4 regions of the Aminobacter sp. 01T433 genome follow, and region 2 is predicted to be linked to each of the others. Evidence: predicted binding sites of a transcription regulator. Region 2 holds the regulator's gene; each other region holds the start of a gene.
What was found. Region 2 encodes PhoB, which activates phosphate uptake and scavenging genes when phosphate is short. Its sites were predicted from a motif close to TGTCATNNANCTGTCAT; they were not measured.
Positions count from the first base shown of each region.

Region 1: a site for PhoB is predicted at 1,117-1,133, ahead of ugpB (sn-glycerol-3-phosphate ABC transporter substrate-binding protein UgpB). Genes of this name have one in related genera too.
Region 3: a site for PhoB is predicted at 2,959-2,975, ahead of AC1DLV_RS02820 (DUF6454 family protein). Genes of this name have one in related genera too.
Region 4: a site for PhoB is predicted at 2,789-2,805, ahead of AC1DLV_RS16640 (bifunctional 2',3'-cyclic-nucleotide 2'-phosphodiesterase/3'-nucleotidase). Genes of this name have one in related genera too.

Region 1 covers NZ_JBFTPR010000005.1:58,974-63,946, reverse strand. The annotation lists gene argH (argininosuccinate lyase) at 1-110, opposite strand, end outside; gene tlpA (thiol:disulfide interchange protein TlpA) at 144-839, shown strand; gene ugpB (sn-glycerol-3-phosphate ABC transporter substrate-binding protein UgpB) at 1,195-2,505, shown strand; gene ugpA (sn-glycerol-3-phosphate ABC transporter permease UgpA) at 2,674-3,558, shown strand; gene ugpE (sn-glycerol-3-phosphate ABC transporter permease UgpE) at 3,735-4,583, shown strand; gene ugpC (sn-glycerol-3-phosphate ABC transporter ATP-binding protein UgpC) at 4,583-4,973, shown strand, end outside.
Region 2 covers NZ_JBFTPR010000005.1:217,987-222,959, reverse strand. The annotation lists gene pstA (phosphate ABC transporter permease PstA) at 1-1,042, shown strand, start outside; gene pstB (phosphate ABC transporter ATP-binding protein PstB) at 1,067-1,888, shown strand; gene phoU (phosphate signaling complex protein PhoU) at 1,930-2,637, shown strand; gene phoB (phosphate regulon transcriptional regulator PhoB) at 2,660-3,349, shown strand; gene AC1DLV_RS10330 (GCG_CRPN prefix-to-repeats domain-containing protein) at 3,431-3,736, opposite strand; gene AC1DLV_RS10325 (ROK family protein) at 3,917-4,973, opposite strand, start outside.
Region 3 covers NZ_JBFTPR010000001.1:556,275-561,247, forward strand. The annotation lists gene AC1DLV_RS02800 (acetylornithine transaminase) at 1-387, shown strand, start outside; gene argF (ornithine carbamoyltransferase) at 403-1,320, shown strand; gene AC1DLV_RS02810 (Hsp33 family molecular chaperone) at 1,442-2,434, shown strand; gene apaG (Co2+/Mg2+ efflux protein ApaG) at 2,441-2,833, opposite strand; gene AC1DLV_RS02820 (DUF6454 family protein) at 3,023-3,955, shown strand; gene AC1DLV_RS02825 (O-succinylhomoserine sulfhydrylase) at 4,007-4,973, opposite strand, start outside.
Region 4 covers NZ_JBFTPR010000008.1:200,704-205,676, forward strand. The annotation lists gene AC1DLV_RS16620 (DUF1203 domain-containing protein) at 1-177, shown strand, start outside; gene ald (alanine dehydrogenase) at 238-1,353, opposite strand; gene AC1DLV_RS16630 (Lrp/AsnC family transcriptional regulator) at 1,508-1,981, shown strand; gene AC1DLV_RS16635 (5-formyltetrahydrofolate cyclo-ligase) at 1,996-2,658, opposite strand; gene AC1DLV_RS16640 (bifunctional 2',3'-cyclic-nucleotide 2'-phosphodiesterase/3'-nucleotidase) at 2,898-4,874, shown strand; gene AC1DLV_RS16645 (glycerophosphodiester phosphodiesterase family protein) at 4,940-4,973, opposite strand, start outside.

The DNA of each region.
Region 1 (4,973 bases), 160 kb from region 2:
TAGAGCTTCTTGTCGAAGCCGATCGAGGCGTTGATCGCCTCCATGATCGCGGCCGGGCCCGAGGCAAAACGTCCGCCCCACATCTGGTTGCTGGCCTTCTTGTCGCTCATCGTGATACCCGGGCTCCGGAGAAAATTGGTTAGATGTCGGACCGCAAAAAAATGTTTCCAGCCCCACGCCATATCCTGCTTGCCGCCGTTGCGGGCGTGATCGCCGGCGCGGTCGCGGTATATGTCAGCACCACCCTTCCTGGCAACAAGACGCCGTCACCGACAGTGGCAGCCGACACGAGCGTGCAAGCCAGCGCCGACGACAAGCTTTGTGCGGCCAAGGCCGATACCGCCAAGGCGATTGGCGCTGCGGCCACCGGCCATGTGGCAGCGATGCTGCCCGCGGATCCGCCGCAGTCGCTCAAGACGCTTGCCTTCAACGACCCCCAGGGCAAGCCGATGACGGTCGCCGACCATGCCGGCCGCACGCTTCTGGTCAATCTGTGGGCGACATGGTGCGCGCCGTGCCGCGCTGAAATGCCGGCACTCGATGCGCTGGAGCGCGAGATGGGCGGCGAGAATTTCGAGGTCGTGGCCATCAATGTCGACACCGGCGATGATACCAAGCCCAAGAAGTTCCTCGAAGAAATCAATGTCTCTTCGCTGGGCTACTACCGCGACAACACGCTTGGGGTTTTCAACGATCTCAAGAAGCGCGGTCTGGCGCTCGGCCTGCCGGTCACGCTGTTGATCGACGGCGAAGGCTGCCTGCTCGCGAACATGAACGGCCCCGCGGAATGGGCGAGCCCCGACGCCAAGAAGCTGATCGAGGCCGCACTCGCCAAATAAAGCGAGGTGTGTCCACACACGCTCGTTTTTGCGAGATGCAATTTTAGATTGAACAAGCGACCCGAAGCCTTTCGCCCATTCCAGGCGCGAAAGGCTTTTCGCTGCATGCCCCAAGTGATTTCAGCCTTTTGTTAGCCGGCATTGCTGGTTGTTCAGATGAGTCTAATTGTCGGCAAATCGCTTTCGTTATTTGCAAAAGCGAAAATCGATCTTCCGGTTGCATAGCAAGTGAAAACGAAGCGCGCCAAATGCGACCTTCATACGATCACTACAAAACTGTTGTAGCGCTGTCATATTCCGACAATACTGCTCCTCGCGGAACTAAACATTTCGCCAACCAGAACGGGAGCGAGACATGAAGACCTTAGGCTTCGCGGCCGGAGTTGCCGCCACTATGACGCTGTTGTCCAGCACCTCCGCCTTCGCGGTCACCGAGATTTCATGGTGGCACGCCATGACCGGCGCGAACAACGAGGTCGTCGAGAAGCTTTCCAAGGAGTTCAACGAAAGCCAGGCCGATTACAAGATCGTGCCGGTTTTCAAGGGCACCTATCCCGAGACGCTGAATGCCGGCATCGCCGCTTTCCGCGCCAAGCAGCCGCCGACGATCATGCAGGTCTTCGATGCGGGCACAGGCACGATGATGGGTGCTGAGGGCGCCATCAAGCCGGTCGCCGAGATCCTGTCGATGGACGGCAAGGCTTTCGACAAGAGCCAGTACCTGCCGGGCATCGTCTCTTATTATTCGAAGCCGGACGGCACCATGCTGTCGTTCCCCTATAATTCATCCTCGCCGATCCTCTATTACAACAAGGACATCTTCCAGAAGGCTGGCCTCAACGTCGACAATCCGCCCAAGACCTGGACCGAAGTCTGGGATGCCGCCAAGAAGATCAAGTCGAGCGGTGCCGCGCCCTGCGGCTTCACCTCGACCTGGCTGACCTGGATCCACACCGAGAATTTCGCCGCCTGGAACAATGTCTCCTACGGCACCAATGAAAACGGCATCGGCGGCACCGACGTCGAGCTCAAGATCAACGCTCCCGCCTTCGTCAAGCACTTCCAGGAACTCGCCGATCTGGCCAAGGACGGCACGTTCAAATATGGCGGCCGCACGTCCGAGGCCAAGCAGATCTTCCTTGCCGGCGAATGCGGCATGTTCACCGAATCCTCGGGCGGCCTTGGCGACGTGATCAAGTCGGGCATGAACTATGGCACCGGCCAGCTGCCTTACGAGGCCGACGCTGCGGGTGCTCCGCAAAACACCATCCCGGGCGGTGCGTCGCTTTGGGTCTTCGCCGGTCTGCCGGACGACCAGTACAAGGGAGTAGCCGCCTTCTTCAACTTCCTGTCGCAGACGCCGATCCAGGCGCGCCTGCATCAGGTATCGGGCTACCTGCCGGTCACGCTCGCAGCCTATGAGGAAACCAAGAAGTCGGGCTTCTACGACAAGAACCCGGCCCGCGAGATCCCGATCAAGCAGATGATGGGCAAGGCGCCGACCGAAAACTCGAAGGGCGTTCGCCTCGTCAACCTGCCGCAGGTCCGCGACATCGAAAACGAAGAACTCGAAAAGATGCTCGCCGGCCAGCAGACCGCCCAGCAGGCGCTCGACAACACTGTCGCGCGCGGCAACAAGGCGATCCAGGAAGCGATCGGCAACTGAGCCGGACGCCAGAATTGCCCCTCACCCTTACCCTCTCCCCGTAAAAAACGGGGAGAGGGGGGCATCCACGTTCCCGCTTGTCCCTTCTCCCCGTCCTTCACGGGGAGAAGGTGCCGGCAGGCGGATGAGGGGCGGCATTGACGTTCGACGTTCGTCACGAGGATCCCATTGTCCCCACGCGTCGTCTTTCCCAACAAGATCCTGCCTTACCTGCTGGTCGCCCCGCAGCTGGCGATCACGCTGATCTTCTTTTACTGGCCCGCCAGCCAGGCGCTGCGCCAGTCGATGCTGCGCGAGGATCCCTTTGGCCTGTCGTCGAAATTCGTCTGGTTCGCGAATTTCAAGAAAGTGCTGTCGGACCCCTATTACCTCAACTCGATCCAGGTCACGGCGGTGTTTTCGATCGCCACCGCGGCCGTCGCCATGGGCACGGCACTGCTGCTCGCCGTCATGGCCGAAAAGGTGATCCGCGGGCGCGGCATCTACCGTACGCTGATGATCTGGCCCTATGCCGTTGCCCCGGCAATCGCTGGCATGCTGTGGCTGTTTTTGTTCAATCCATCGATCGGCTCGCTCGCCTATGGCTTACGCTGGCTCGGCATCAACTGGGACCCGCTTCTCGACGGCGAGCAGGCGATGGCGCTGGTCGTCGCCGCCGCATCGTGGAAGCAGATCAGTTACAATTTCCTGTTTTTTGTTGCCGGCCTGCAGGCGATCCCCAAGACGCTGATCGAAGCGGCAGCCATCGACGGCGCCAAGCCGTTCAAACGCTTCTGGACGATTGTCTTTCCGCTGCTGGCGCCAACCACCTTCTTCCTCTTGGTGGTCAACACCGTCTACGCCTTCTTCGACACATTCGGCATCATCCACGCCGTCACCGGCGGCGGACCGGGCAAGGCGACCGAGACGCTGGTCTACAAGGTCTACAATGACGGCTTCGTCAATCTGATCCTCGGCGACTCGGCGGCGCAGTCGGTGATCCTGATGGTCATCGTCATCGCGCTCACCGCCGTCCAGTTCCGCTATGTCGAAAAGAAGGTGCATTATGGGTGAGATGTTTTTGCCTTCTCCCCGTTCACGGGGAGAAGGTCCCGGCAGGGGGATGAGGGGCGGAGTTGGCGCACCAACGTTTTGCGCGACGGTCCAACTCCATCGCTGCCCCTCATCCGACTTCGCTTCGCTCAGCCACCTTCTCCCCGTGAACGGGGCGAAGGAAGGGAGCTGCAGCCATGATCGATAAATCGCCTATCCGCACCTTTGTCGCGCATGCCGTGCTGATCCTCGGCATCCTGATCGTGGCGTTCCCGATCTACTACACCTTCGTCGCTTCGACCCATTCGCTGCAGACCATCCTGCGTCCGCCGCTGCCGCTCTGGCCTGGCGACCGCTTTTTTGAGAACTATTACGAAGCGCTGTTTGGCGGTGTCGGTCGAATCGGCGGCGTCAGCGTGGCGACGCTTCTGTTCAACACCACCGTGGTGGCGCTCGGCATAGCCATCGGCAAGATCATCATCTCGCTCCTGTCGGCCTATGCCATCGTCTTCTTCCGCTTTCCGCTCAGGATGACGTTCTTCTGGCTGATCTTCATCACGCTGATGCTGCCGGTGGAGGTACGCATCCTGCCGACCTACAAGGTGATGGTCGATTTCGGCCTGATCGACACCTATACCGGGCTGATCGTGCCGCTGATCGCCTCGGCGACGGCAACATTGCTGTTCCGCCAGTTCTTCCTCACCATTCCGGGCGAACTGGTCGAGGCTGCACGCGTCGATGGTGCAGGCCCCTGGCGTTTCTTCTGGGATATCCTTTTGCCCCTGTCGCGCACCAATATCGCGGCCCTGTTCGTCATTCTGTTCATCTATGGCTGGACGCAATATCTCTGGCCGCTGCTCGTCACCAACCGCAACGACATGAACACCATCGTCATTGCGCTCAGGAAGATGATCTCGTTTGCCGATGCCGACACTGAATGGCATCTGGTGATGGTCACTTCCATGCTGGCCATCGTGCCGCCGATCCTGGTCGTTGTGCTGATGCAACGCTGGTTCGTGCGCGGCCTCGTCGATACGGAGAAATAATGGCAACCGTCGATCTCAAGGACGTCAAGAAGGTCTATCCCGGCGGAGTCGAGGCGGTGAAGGGCGTGTCCATCGCCATTCCCGACAAGGCGCTGTGCGTGCTCGTCGGTCCGTCCGGCTGCGGCAAGTCGACCTTGCTCAGGATGGTCGCAGGCCTCGAAACCATCTCGGCCGGCACCTGCTCCATCGACGGCAAAGTGGTCAACGCCATCGGCCCGACCGAGCGCGACATCGCCATGGTGTTCCAGAATTATGCGCTCTATCCGCATATGAAGGTCTACGACAACATGGCCTATGGCCTGCGCAATCGCGGCACGCCCAAGGACGAGGTCGACAAGCGCGTGCGCGCCACGGCCGAGACGCTGGAACTCGCCCACCTGCTTGAGCGTC
Region 2 (4,973 bases):
CATGGCGAACTATCCCAAGCTCGCCGAGGCAGCACTGATCGAAAAGCTCGGCATCGACCCGAACGACAAGGCCGAGGTCCGCAAGCTCAAGGGCTTCTTGTCCGATAGCTCGCGTGTCCAGCTCAGGGCCATTGTTGCGGCGGACCCGTCGGTCATCGGCACCACGCGCAATGTCGATATCCTTGCCGCAGCCAATCTCGACTCGGCCTTCAAGGGCCAGATCGATCTCGACGTGCCGGAAAGCCGCCGCAAGGTGTCGGACCAGCAGGTCGAGTGGATGAACAAGCTCAAGGCCGAAGGCGTGATGGCCGAACACTTCAACACCGGGCTGTTCAGCTATGGCGCGTCGAGCCGGCCGGAAACGTCAGGCGTCGGCGTCGCACTCATCGGCTCGTTCTACATGATGGGGATCGTGCTGCTGCTGGCGTTGCCGATCGGTGTTGCCGCCTCGATCTATCTCGAGGAGTTCGCCAAGAAGAGCCGCTTCACCGACATCATCGAGGTCAACATCAACAACCTAGCCGCCGTGCCGTCGATCGTCTTCGGCCTGCTTGGTCTTGCGGTGTTCATCAATTTCCTCGGCCTGCCACGATCGGCATCCTTCGTTGGCGGCCTGGTGCTGACGCTGATGACGCTGCCGACGATCATCATCGCGACGCGTGCGGCACTCGCCGCAGTGCCGCCGTCGATCCGTTCGGCGGCGCTGGGCCTTGGTGCTTCGAAGATGCAGATGGTGTTCCATCACATCCTGCCGCTGGCAGCCCCCGGCATCCTGACCGGCACGATCATTGGGCTCGCACGCGCGCTCGGCGAGACGGCGCCGCTTCTGCTGATTGGCATGGTCGCTTTCGTCGCCGACTATCCCACGACGCCATTCGATCCGGCGACGGCCTTGCCGGTGCAGATCTACATGTGGGCGAACGAGGCTGAACGCGCCTTTGTCGAGCGCATGTCGGGCGCCATCATCATCCTTTTGATCTTCCTCATGGCCATGAACATCGTCGCCATCGTCCTGCGCCGCCGCTTCGAGCGCCGCTGGTAGGGCATGGACAAGGAGTATCCTGCTATGAACATCATGACCGAGAAAAAACTCGAAGACGCGGTAAATGCCGAGATGAACAGACCCAACGAAATCATCAAGATGCGCGGCGACCAGGTCACCGTGCACTATGGCGACAAGCAGGCGCTGTTCGGTGTCAATCTGGACGTCCGACAGAACCAGGTGACAGCGCTGATCGGCCCTTCGGGCTGTGGCAAGTCGACCTTCCTGCGTTGCCTCAACCGCATGAACGACACCATCGACGCAGCTCGTGTCGGCGGCAAGATCACGCTCGACAACGAGGATATCTACGATCCCAAGATCGACGTGGTCGAACTGCGCGCGCGTGTCGGCATGGTGTTCCAGAAGCCGAACCCGTTCCCCAAGTCGATCTACGAAAACGTCGCCTATGGCCCACGTATCCACGGCCTTGCCAAGAACAAGGCCGAGCTCGACGTGATCGTCGAGAAGAGCCTGCAGAAGGCGGCCCTGTGGAACGAAGCCAAGGACCGTCTCAACGAGCCGGGCACCGGCCTGTCGGGTGGCCAGCAGCAGCGCCTGTGCATCGCGCGCGCCATTGCGGTGTCGCCTGAGGTGATCCTGATGGACGAGCCGTGCTCGGCACTCGATCCGATCGCCACCGCGAAGGTGGAGGAGCTGATCGACGAGCTGCGCGAGAACTACACGATCGTGATCGTGACGCACTCGATGCAGCAGGCGGCACGCGTGTCGCAGCGCACCGCGATGTTCCACCTCGGCTATCTCGTCGAGGAAGGCGCTACCGACAAGATGTTCACCAACCCCGACGACAAGCGGACGCAGGACTACATCACCGGCCGCTTCGGCTGAGTGGACGTTTTCGCCGCGGTATACGAGACGAGGAATAAATCATGGGCGAACATACAGTCCGGTCCTTCGACGAAGAACTCCAGCATGTCGACCAGCTCATCCGTGACATGGGCGATCTTGGCAGCTCGATGGTTGCCGGTGCCATCCGTGCGCTGTTGTCGTCCGACCAGGCGCTGGCGCAAAGCGTTGTCGCCGACGACACGATCATGGACGCCAAGCAGCGCGAACTCGACAACAGCGCCATCACGCTGATCGCCAAGCGCCAGCCGATGGCCCAGGATCTGCGCGCCGTGGTCGGCGCCATCCGCATGGCGGGCGATCTCGAACGCATCGGCGATCTTGCCAAGAACATCGCCAAGCGCGTTGGCGCCGTCGGCCAATCGCCGACGCCACGCAATCTTTCGCATTCGATCGATGCCATGGCACAGCTGGTGCTCGACCAGGTGCGGGGCGTGGTTGATCTCTATGTCGCGCGTCAGGCCGAGGGCCTGAAGAACTTGCGCGCCGACGACCAGAAGATCGACATCCAGTACAACGCCGTGTTCCGCGAGCTCCTGACCTACATGATGGAAGATCCGCGCAACATCACTGCCTGCACGCATCTTTTGTTCTGCGCCAAAAACCTGGAGCGCATTGGCGACCATGTCACCAACATCGCCGAGAACGCGTATTTCGTGGTGACCGGCACGCAGCTGCCGCTCCACCGGCCGAAGGTTGAAGAAACCACGTCGCCGGTTTCGGCCACCTGAACTCCAACATAGAGGACAGCCGATGATCGCCCCCAAGATCATGGTCGTCGAGGATGAAGAGCCGCTGGGCGTGCTGCTTCGCTACAACCTCGAGTCCGAAGGCTACCAGGTCGAAGTCGTCACGCGTGGCGACGAGGCCGAAATACGGCTTCAGGAAAACGTGCCCGACCTTTTGGTGCTCGACTGGATGGTGCCGGCACTCTCCGGCATCGAGCTGTGCCGCAGGCTTCGGATGCGGCCCGACACCGAACGCCTGCCGATCATCATGCTGACGGCGCGTGGCGAAGAAAGCGACCGCGTGCGCGGGCTTTCGACCGGTGCCGATGACTATCTGGTCAAGCCGTTCTCGACGCCTGAGTTCATGGCGCGGGTGAAGGCGTTGCTGCGCCGGGCCAAGCCCGAAGTGCTTTCTTCGATCCTCAAGGTCGGCGACATCATGCTCGATCGCGAGTCGCACCGGGTCTACCGCAAGAAGAGCGAGATCAAGCTCGGGCCAACCGAGTTCCGGCTGCTTGAGTTCATGATGCGGCATCCCGGCCGGGTGTTTTCGCGCAGCCAGTTGCTCGATAATGTCTGGGGCGAGACGATCTACATCGACGAACGCACCGTCGACGTCCATGTCGGGCGCCTGCGCAAGGCGGTCAACACCGGGCGCATGCCCGACGTGATCCGCACCATCCGCGGCGCCGGCTACGCTATCCGCGAGGATTAGGCGACCGTTCGGCGGGACAACGACGTTTGGCCCGCCGCACGCTTGACGGACACGACCAGGCGCTTTGTCGCCAAAGTGCGATCAGCGCCATCCGCCGTTCGGCAGCCGCCCATGATAAGGTGTGTTGCGGCAATGACCGTAGGGGCCGTGCCAATAGCCCGGAGGGCAGCCGTTGCCGTAGCGCGGCGCAACCCGCCTATATTCGCCATAGCGGCATCCGCCATACGGCCCGCGCCAGCCGCCGACGCCGCAGCCCTGTACAATGGGAATGACCATCGCCGAAGCTTCAGGGGCAAGCGGTGCGGGGATCGGGGATGCTGACGCAGAAAACGATGAAGCACACAAAAGGCCGATGCCGGCCAGGATGTTACGCAGCAGACTGGTCATCGCGGGTTCTCCGAAACTGGAAGACAAGTCGGTTCCAGGTTTGGTTCCACTCGCGGTTCCCTTGCCGAGGCCTGGAGCCTGCTTCAAGGGGCGGACGCGGACTGTCATCCAGGGTGCCAGTATGGTCGCGACCGTCGTTGTAATTGCGACAGCCGAAATCAAATGTCCTTGAGCGGTATGTCAGCCCCTGTGCTGCGCGGGGGCTGGGCCTGCGGCGAAGATCTCCTGATCGACATAGAGCAAGGCGCGCATCAGGCAGCCCAGGCGGATGAGGGGGACTTCGTTCGGTTCGGTGTCGAAGGAGATCGCCTTCGAGTGCAGCCCGCCGGCCGTCTTGGCGATGGCCGCGCGGACATGCGGCTCCATCAAGTCGAAGGCGGTAGCACCCACGCCAACAAAGGCGAGCGGTGCCGGATCGATCAGCGCAAACATCGATCCCAGGCCGAAGCCGATGGCCTCGCCCGCCTTGCGGAACGCCTCGCGCTCGGGGCCGTCATGGTCGCGGGCGGCGTCGGCGAGGGCGGTGATGTCCTCGTCGGAGAGATCGGCGAGCGGCTCGGCATTCTCGTCGCCGAGACGTGCATTGCGCCATATGGCGTAGTTGCCGGCATAGGCTTCGACGCAGCCGCGCCGGCCACAGCGGCAAAGCGCGCCCTCGGGCCGGTGGATCATGTGGCCGAACTCGCCCCCTGACGAATGCGTGCCGGTGAAGAGCTCGCCCTTCAATACCAGTCCCATGCCGATGCCATGCGAAAGCAGGATGGCGATGAAATCGTCGCGGTAGCGGACTGGGTCGCGCCAGCGCAGGGCCTCGGCGATCATGTTGCAGTCGTTTTCGACCGTCACCGGCACGCCGAATTCCTGTTCGAGCCGGTCGGCGAAGGGAATGTCGTCATGCGGGGTGATCGGCGACCACAACAGCTTGCGCGAGCCCGAATCGGTGATGCCCTGGACGGCGAGCGCGATGCGCAGCACCGGGCCGTATGTCGTTTCGATGCGATCCATCAGGCCCCGGATCATGGTGACGCATTCGTCGATCAAGGCATGCGCCGGCATGCGCTGGGTGACGAGACGGCGGTTGTCTTCGACGATGGTGTTGCCGGCATAGTCGATGATGGCGGCCGACAGGCTGTTGAGGGAAAGCACGACAGCAACGATCGACGCAGCCTTTGGATCGACCGCAAGGGCGACCTGCGGCCGGCCGCGCTTCATTGCGACTTGTTCATTGCCCTTGGCT
Region 3 (4,973 bases), on a different contig from region 2:
CATGGCACCACCTTTGGCGGCAATCCGCTCGCCATGGCTGTCGGCAACGCCGTTCTTGACGTTGTCCTCGAAGAGGGCTTCCTTGAAGAGGTCAGCCGCAAGGCGCTGCTCATGAAGCAGGGCCTGGCAGCGATTGCCGACGAGTTCCCCGACGTGATCGAGGAGATCCGTGGCACCGGCCTGCTGCTCGGCATCAAATGCACCATGCCCAACACCAAGGTGAACATGGCGCTGCGCGAGCAGAAGCTGCTGGCTGTGCCAGCGGGTGAAAACGTGCTGCGTTTGTTGCCGGCGCTGACGACGACCGACGCCGACATCCAAGAGGCGCTGGCGCGCATTCGTGCCGGAGCTGCCAGCCTCTCCAAGGCCGCCGCCAACGGCGGCTGAACCCAAGGAAGTTACATGACCAGCGGGATTCGCCATTTCACCGACCTCTCGGCACTTTCCGGGAGCGACCTTCGCGGGATTCTGGACGATGCGGCGGTGCGCAAGGCGCGCCTGAAAGCCGGCGAACGATCCAAGCCGCTCGAAGGCAAGGTGCTGGCGATGATCTTCGACAAGCCGTCGACCCGCACGCGCATCTCGTTTGACGTCGGCATGCGCCAGCTTGGCGGCGAAACCATCATGCTGACCGGTACCGAGATGCAGCTCGGTCGCTCGGAGTCGATCGCCGACACCGCCAAGGTGCTGTCGCGTTATGTCGATGCGATCATGATCCGCACCACAGCCCATGACCGGTTGCTCGAGCTGACCGAAAACGCGACGATTCCTGTTATCAACGGCCTGACCGACGACACCCATCCCTGCCAGTTGATGGCCGATATCCTGACCTTGGAGGAACATCGCGGACCGGTGCGCGGCAAGACCATTGCCTGGACCGGCGACGGCAACAACGTGTTGCATTCACTGCTCGAGGCCTCCGCCCGGTTCAGCTTCAACGTCAACATTGCAGTTCCCGAAGGCAGCGAGCCGGAACAGAAATACATCGACTGGTCGCGCGCCAATGGCGGCAAGGTGATGATCACCCGTTCGGCCGAGGATGCGGTGCGCGGCGTTGATGCCATCGTGACCGATTGCTGGGTGTCGATGGGCCAGGAGCACCGTGCTCGCGGCCACAATGTCTTTTTGCCGTACCAGGTCAATGCCGACCTGATGAAGCTCGCCAAGCCCGACGCCTTGTTCATGCACTGCCTGCCGGCCCATCGTGGCGAGGAAGTCACCGACGAGGTTATCGACGGCCCGAATTCGGTGGTCTTCGACGAGGCGGAAAACCGGCTCCACGCGCAAAAGGCCGTGCTTGCCTGGTGCCTGGGCGCTTGAATGCCTGATCTTCCGCCCCTATCTGGTGCGGGATCAAATCAACCTATTGGCGTTAGCGCCTTGTTCTGCGACCATCGGCTTGCCCGAGGGCCGCAGGACCAATCATACGGGATAAGTTCCAGTGGCTGAGACCGAACGCAAGCTCGGCGAATTTGGGTTCGCCGGCGACGACCATGTTGTTCCATTCGCGGTGGAGCCGCTCGACGTGCGCGGGCGCACGGTCCAGCTCGGCCCGCTGCTCGACCAGATTCTTGAACGGCACGACTATCCGGAACCGGTGGCGCGGCTTTTGGCCGAGGCCTGCGTGGTCACCGTTCTGCTTGGCACCTCGCTGAAATTCGACGGCAAGTTCATCCTGCAGACCCGCACCGACGGTCCGGTGGACATGCTGGTCGCCGACTTCACCACGCCGCATTCGCTGCGCGCTTATGCTCGTTTCGACGCCGACCGCGTCGAGGCGGCGATCAGTGCCGGCATGACCTCGCCCGAGGATCTGCTTGGCACGGGTGTCTTGGCGCTGACCGTCGACCAGGGCGAACACACCCAGCGCTATCAGGGTATCGTCGAACTGAACGGCATCACGCTGGAAGAGGCGGCGCGCGCCTATTTCCGTCAGTCGGAGCAGATCCCGACCGATGTGCGGCTATCCGTGGCAAAGCTCGTCCTGCCTGCCGAAGGCGGTCCGCGCGAGCATTGGCGCGCCGGTGGCCTTTTGGCGCAGTTCCTGCCTGAATCACCCGAGCGCCGGCGCGTGGCCGACATTCATGGCGGCGATGGCGACGAGCGCGATGTCACTGGGCATCCCGATGACAATTCATGGCAGGAACTCCTGGCGCTGGTCGCGACCATCGAGCCGACCGAACTGATCGACCCGACCGTTGGCACCGAAAAGTTGCTCTACCGGCTGTTCCACGAACATGGCGTGCGTGTTTACGAAGGCGTGCGCGTGGCCGACCAATGCTCGTGCTCGGGCGACAGGATCAAGGGCATCCTGCAGGGTTTCACTGCCGAAGAGATCACCGAGAGCGTCGAGGACGGCGTCATTCGGGTTGCTTGCGAGTTCTGTTCGAAGTCCTACGAATTCGACCCTGCCGAGTTCGCGCCGGTCCAGTAATCTCGTTTAATTCAGCCTGTGGCGCGCGTTGGGCAGGTCGAGCGAGAAGGCGGGAATGGCGATGTCGAACATCTCGCCCGCCTCGTTGCGCATGGTGTAGCGCCCGACCATGATGCCTGACTGTGTCGAAAGCGGGCAGCCCGACGCATATTGGTAGCTGTCGCCGGGATTGAGTTCGGGCTGGTCGCCGACCACGCCCGGTCCCCGAACCTCCTCGACCCGCCCTGAAGCGTCGGTGATGTGCCAGTAGCGCGACAAGAGCTGAACGAACTCATCCGAGTTGTTCTCGATCGTGACGCGATAGCCCCAGACATAACGGTTTTCCGCAGGCTCGGACCGATCCTCCATGTAGAACGGCTCGACCTCGACGGCGATGTTGCGTGTGACCGCGCGATACATATGCTGCGCTCCTTGGCCTGCACAATGACAGAGTCCGCCGCACGAGGCGGCGGGTCAACTTCGTTTTTCATTTTCACGCCGAATGTGATGAATGCGCAGTGGATTTCACCTCACCGACGCCTCAACGTCACCCGGCCGTCATGCGCCAAGGCCAGTTTCCGCGTCGTCCAACGACAAGGAATCACTGCAATGAAACGCCTCCTCGCCCTCCTTTTCGCCTCGGCCTGCCTTGCTGGCACGGCTGCATATGCTGACGACCTCGCAAGCGGTATCGAAAAGCTGACCAGAGGCACGGAGTGGCAGCTCGTCAAATCCCCGATGCTGGAATTCGACACCTTCCACCCCCAGGGCTTCGCGCGTGTCGGCGATGCGCTGTTCATGTCCTCCGTCGAGATCATCGAGCGGACCAAGAAATTCGAGGCTCCCCAAAATGGGCTTGACCGCGATGAGGGCAAAGGGGCCGGGCATCTGTTCAAGCTTGACGCCAATGGCAAGCTCGTCGGCCAGGTGAAGCTTGGCGATGGAGCCATCTACCACCCGGGCGGTATCGATTATGATGGCCGCTGGCTGTGGGTGCCGGTTGCCGAGTACCGGCCGAACAGCAAGTCGATCATCTACCGCGTCGATCCCGAAACGCTGGAGGCGACCGAGGTCTTTCGTTTCCCCGATCATATCGGCGGCGTTGTCTATGATCCCGGCCAGCGCACGCTGCATGCCGTGAGCTGGGGCTCGCGCCGCTTCTACACCTGGAACGTCAATGAGGACCTGACCGTGCCGGAGTCGGCACTCGATCCGGAAAAGACCCGCACGCTCAATCCGGCGCACTATATCGACTATCAGGATTGCGCGTTGCTCAAGCCCGGTCAGGCGGTCTGCACCGGCCTGACAGAGTATCGCCCGGGCCCTGACGGGCAGGTCTTCCGTCTTGGTGGCATCGAGATCGTGGATCTCAAGCAAGGCCGTCCGTTGTTTCAGGTGCCGGTCCAGATCTGGACGGAAAAGGGCAAGTCCATCACCGGCAATCCCGTCCTCATCGAAAAGACCGAGACCGGCCTGCGCCTGACGGCAGCTCCAGAAGATAACGAGACGAAGCTCTACGTCTACGAAACCAAGCTGCCGTAAAACGGATCGGCATATGAAAATGGCGCTCCGGCTAACCGGAGCGCCATTGTCTTAGCGCGTTGCCTGCAGCGCATCGCCGATGTCGTTGAGCAGGTCGTCGGCGTCTTCGAGGCCGACCGACAGGCGCAGCGTGCCGTCGTCGATACCGAGTTCGGCGCGGGCCTCGTCGGTGAGGCTCTTGTGCGTCGTCGTTGCCGGATGGGTGATCAGGCTCTTAGAGTCGCCGAGATTGTTGGAAATCAGGATGATGTCGAGCGCGTTTTCGAAGGCGAAGGCCGCTTTCTTGCCGCCCTTGAGATCGAAGCACAGCAGCGTCGAACCGCCCTTCATCTGCTTCTTGACGATGTCGGCCTGCGGATGGTCGGCCCGGCCGGGATAGATCAGCCGTGACACTTCCGGCCTGCCGGCCAGGAAATCGGCGATCTTGCCTGCGGTTTCGGTCTGCTGGCGCACGCGTATCGGCAGCGTTTCCAGGCCCTTGAGCAACGTCCAGGCGTTGAACGGCGACAGGCTCGGGCCGGTGTGGCGGAAATAGTCGTGCAGGTTCTCGTCGATCCACTTCTTGTCCGACAAGATGACGCCGCCGAGGCAGCGGCCCTGGCCGTCAATATGCTTGGTCGCGGAGTAAACCACGACATGAGCGCCGAGTTCGAGCGGCTTCTGCTGCATCGGCGTGGCAAAGACATTGTCGACGACCAGGCGCGCGCCGATCGAATTGGCAAGGGCGGCGACAGCGGCGATGTCGACCACTTCGAGCGTCGGGTTGGTCGGGCTTTCCAGGAAAAACAGCTTGGTGTTGGGCTGGACCGCCTTTTCCCAATTCTCGATCAATGTGCCGTCGACCAGCGTTGCCTCGATGCCGTATTTCGGCGCCAAAGTCTCGACGACCCAGCGGCACGAGCCGAACAGCGCGCGCGCGGCAACGATATGGTCGCCGGCCTTGAGCCCACACAGGATCGCGGCCGTGACCGCAGCCATGCCGGAGGCTGTGGCGCGTGCGTCTTCAGCACCTTCGAGC
Region 4 (4,973 bases), on a different contig from region 2:
CGCATCGTCTATGGCACCGGTGCGGTGACGCTGACGCCCGAGATTGTCGGTTGGGCGGCAATGTTGCTCCAGCGCCCTGACGTGGCCTATGTGCACATGCGATCGGCAAAGAATAATTGCTATCAGTGCCGGATCGAGCGGGACGAGCCGATGAAATCAAGCGGCGGCGATATCTGACTGAAAACGAAAAAAGCCCGCCGCATCACTGCGACGGGCTCCTTTATCGTTGCTGCAGACTTAAGCCGCCAGCGCGGACTTGGCTTCCGTCATCTCATAACCAAGGGCTTCGGCGACGGCGCGATTGGTGATGCGGCCGCGATGCACGTTGAGGCCGTTGCGCAGGTGCGGCTCGTCGGCGAGCGCCTGGAGGCCGCGGTCGGCCAGCGCCAGGCCGTAATGCAGCGTGGCGTTGTTGAGCGCATGGGCCGAAGTCACTGGCACCGCGCCCGGCATGTTGGCGACACAGTAGTGGATGATGCCGTCGACTTCGTAGGTCGGGTCGGCGTGGGTGGTCGCGTGCGAAGTCTCGAAGCAGCCGCCCTGGTCGATGGCGACGTCGACAAGCACCGCGCCCTTTTTCATGCCCGACAGCATCTCGCGGCTGACCAGTTTGGGCGCTGCCGCCCCTGGAATGAGCACGGCACCGATGATGAGGTCGGCGGAAAAACACTCTTCTTCGAGCGCTTCAACCGTCGAATAGCGCGTGTGGACACGGCCAGCGAAAAGATCGTCGAGCTGGCGCAGGCGCGGGATCGAACGGTCGATGATGGACACATCGGCGCCGAGGCCGGCGGCCATGCGCGCCGCATGCAGGCCAACGACACCGCCGCCGATGACCGCGACCTTGCCCGGCAGCACGCCAGGCACGCCGCCAAGCAGTACGCCACGGCCGCCATAGGCCTTCTGCAACGCCGTGGCGCCCGCCTGGATCGCCAGACGACCGGCCACTTCCGACATTGGAGCCAGCAAAGGTAGGCCGCCGCGCTCGTCGGTCACGGTTTCATAGGCGACCGCAGTCACCCCCGACGCGAGCAGCCCCTTGGTCTGCTCCGGATCGGGCGCAAGATGCAGATAGGTGTAGAGGATCTGGCCTTCGCGCAGCTGCGCCCATTCATTGGGCTGCGGTTCCTTGACCTTGACGATCATGTCGGAGCGGGTGAACACCTCTTCGGCGGTCTTGGCGATCTGGGCGCCGGCCGCACGGTAGGCGTTGTCATCTGCGCCGATCCCGGCACCCGCGCCTGTCTCGACCAGGACGTCATGGCCATGGGCGACGTATTCGCGAACCGAGCCGGGAGTCAGCCCGACGCGGTATTCATGATTCTTGATTTCCTTGGGGCAACCTACGCGCATTTCCTGCTCCTCCGCAGCCGTTTTGGCCGTCGTTCCCTGATGATGAAGTCAATCACGAATCGTTCCGAATATGTTTGCGAAAAAGGTTGCGCTACCGCAGGTTGATCGATAATTTTTGCGCACATCCTCTGTATTGTCGAAGGAAATTCGAAGAATGCCGTTGGACAGGATCGATATCGCTATTCTGGACGCGCTTCAGAAGGATGGGCGGATGCCCAACGCGGCGCTTGCCGAAAAGATCGGGCTGTCGCAATCAGCCTGTTCGCGTCGCCTCGACAACCTTGAAAAGTCGGGCATCATCAGTGGCTATCATGCCAGGCTTTCGAGCGCGGCACTCGGTCACCAGATGACCGTGATCGTGCATATCTCGCTGTCGGGACAGTTCGAAAAAACGCTTTCGGATTTCGAAGTCGCGGTGAAGCGTTGCCCCAACATCCTGTCTTGCCATCTCATGTCGGGTGAATACGACTACATCCTGCGCATTGCCGCCCGCGACCTGCCCGACTATGAGCGTATCCACAAGGAATGGCTGTCGGCCATGCCGCATGTCATCAAGATCAACTCGTCATTCGCCCTGCGTGAGATTGTCGACCGTATGGCCACGGGCATGCGGCCGGATCTGGCGTGACCAAAGCAATGGCCTCAGCGGATGACGCCGGCCTCGGTAACGATCCTGTCCATGGGAATGTCGTGCGGCTGCGGGAAGATCGTTGCAATGCGCGCGATCTCGTAGCCTACGCCGATGACCAGCGCCTTTTTCGGCAGCGCGGCCAGTGTTCGGTCGAAGAAACCGCCGCCATAACCTAGCCGATAGCCCGTAGCGTCGAAGCCGACGAGTGGGGCAATCACGATATCGGGGATGACCTCCGGGCCGGCGACCGGGACTGGTATATTCCAAACACCACGTTCGAGCTTGTCGCCTGGGGCATAGGCGCGAAAGATCAGCGGTCGACCCAACTCGATGGCGATGGGCAGCGCCGACTTGCCGCCGCGCGCATTGACCGATGCCAGCCATGGCCGAAGGTCCGGCTCACCCCGGAACGGCCAGTACAGGCTGACCATCTTGCCCGCCACATCGCCTGCGACTTGGTCGAGCCCTTGCGCGATTAGCCCGGCCATAGCCGTGCGTGCGTCAGCGGAGATGGCAAGGCGGGATTCGATCAGCCTTGCGCGCTCGGCTTTGCGCCAGCGCCTGACGTCAGGCCATTCCGGCGCGGGCCCGGCGCGGAATTCGGGATCAAGTTCATGCATGAAACATGGTGGCGAGGCGTATTGCGCCGGCTGTTCGTCGTCGAGATCGGCCATGTCGCACCTTTTTGAGGTTTCGAGCAGCGTCGAACCTAGTCCTGCATGCTGGCTGCCTGTGGTCAACGGGCGACATCGCGCTGGCCGAACAGGTCGCAAAGCGTCTGGACCAATCCATTCCCCCACAGCCTGTCGCGCGGCTGTCATGCGAGTCGGCTGGACTTGCGCGGATTTTGGCGCGACATTTGATCTTTGGGACGCCGGCTAAATACTGTCAGTTCATTTCCTGGAGAATGAAAATGTCCAACATGCTTCACCCAATCTCTCGCCGTTCCTTTCTTGCTGGATCAGCCGCGGCGAGTGCGCTTGTGATGCTGCATCCGTTTTCGGCGCGCGCACAGGCCAACCAGGCGCATCTGCGCATCATGGAAACGACGGACCTGCACGTGCACGTCTTTCCCTACGATTATTACGCCGACAAGCCGAACGACACGATGGGTGTTGCCCGCACGGCCTCGATCATCGACGCCATCCGCACCGAAGCCACCAACTCGATCCTGGTCGACAATGGCGATTTCCTGCAGGGCAACCCGATGGGCGACTACATGGCCTATCAGCGCGGCATGAAGGACGGCGACGTCCACCCGATCATCAAGGCGATGAATACGCTGGGCTATGACTGCTCGACGCTGGGCAATCACGAGTTCAATTACGGCCTCGACTACATGTTCAAGGTGCTCAATGGCGCCAATTTTCCAGTTGTCTGTTCCAATCTGACCAAGGGCGAGCTGGCCGCCGATGCGACCAAGGATGAGTTGTTCCTCAAGCCCTACGTGATCCTCGACAAAAAGGTGAAGGATGGTTCGGGCGCCGAGCATCCGATCCGCATCGGCCTGATCGGCTTCGTGCCGCCGCAGGTGATGACCTGGGATTCCCGGCACCTGCATGGCAAGGCGATGACGCGAGACATCGTCAAGACAGCGCAAGCTTGGGTGCCGCAGATGAAGGAGCAGGGTGCCGACATCATCATCGCACTCTCGCATTCCGGCATGGGCACCCCACAAGCTGCGGAAAACCTCGAAAACGCCTCCATCCTGCTTGCCGGGGTTGATGGCATCGACGCGCTCGTCACCGGCCACAGCCATCTCGATTTCCCTGGCCCGAAATTCGACAAGGTCGACGGTGTCGACAACGCCAAGGGCACGATCAACGGCAAACCAGGCGTGATGGGTGGCTTCTGGGGTTCTCATCTCGGCCTGATCGACCTGCTGCTCGAGCGCGACGGCAATGCCTGGAAAGTCGTCAGTTCGACTAGCGAGGCGCGCCCGATCTCCAAGCGCGTCGACAAGAAGGTGGTGCCGACAGTCGAGAGCAAGCCCGAGGTCGAGGCGGCTGCCAAGGAAGAGCACGAGGCGACGCTGGCGTATGTCCGCACCCCGGTCGGCAAGACCTCGGCGCCGCTCTACTCGTATTTCGCGCTCGTCGCCGACGATCCGTCGGTGCAGATCGTGAGCCAGGCCCAGATCTGGTACATCAAGGACATGCTCAAGGACACCGAGCACAAGGATCTGCCGGTGCTTTCGGCAGCGGCGCCCTTCAAGTCCGGCGGGCGCGGCGGGCCCGACTACTATACCGACGTTCCGGCGGGTGCTGTGGCGATCAAGAACGTCGCTGACCTCTATCTCTATCCCAACACGGTGCAGGCGGTGGCGATCACTGGCGCGCAGGTCAAGGAATGGCTGGAGATGTCGGCCGGCATCTTCAACAAGGTCGAACCTGGCAAGGCCGATCAGGCGCTGATCAATCTCGATTTTCCGTCCTACAATTTCGACGTCATCGACGGCGTGACCTACAAGATCGATCTGGCGCAACCGCCGAAGTACGATCCCAAGGGTGCGGTGCTGAACGCTGGTTCCAACCGGATCGTCGACTTGATGTTCGAAGGTAAGCCGATTGATCCGGTGGCGAAATTCGTCGTTGCAACGAACAATTACCGGGCCGGTGGCGGCGGTAATTTCCCTGAAATCAACGCCTCCAAGCTGGTGTTCGAGGCACCGGATACCAACCGCGACGTGATCGTGCGCTACATCGTCGATCAGGGCACGATCAACCCGTCCGCCGACGCCAACTGGTCTTTTGCCCCGGTTGCGGGCGCATCGGTGATCTTCGAGACCGGTCCCAAGGCCAAGGATCACATCGCCGAAGTCAAGGCTGTGAAGATAGAGCCGGCCGGCGATGGCGCCGAAGGTTTTGCGAAGTACCGCATCACGCTTTGAGCTCTTTACGACGCATGAGGGCGGCTGGAGCGATCTGGCCGCCCTTTCATTTGCGCGAATGTTGGTCAGTTGGTCCGACGCTCGACGGCAGGCGCAACC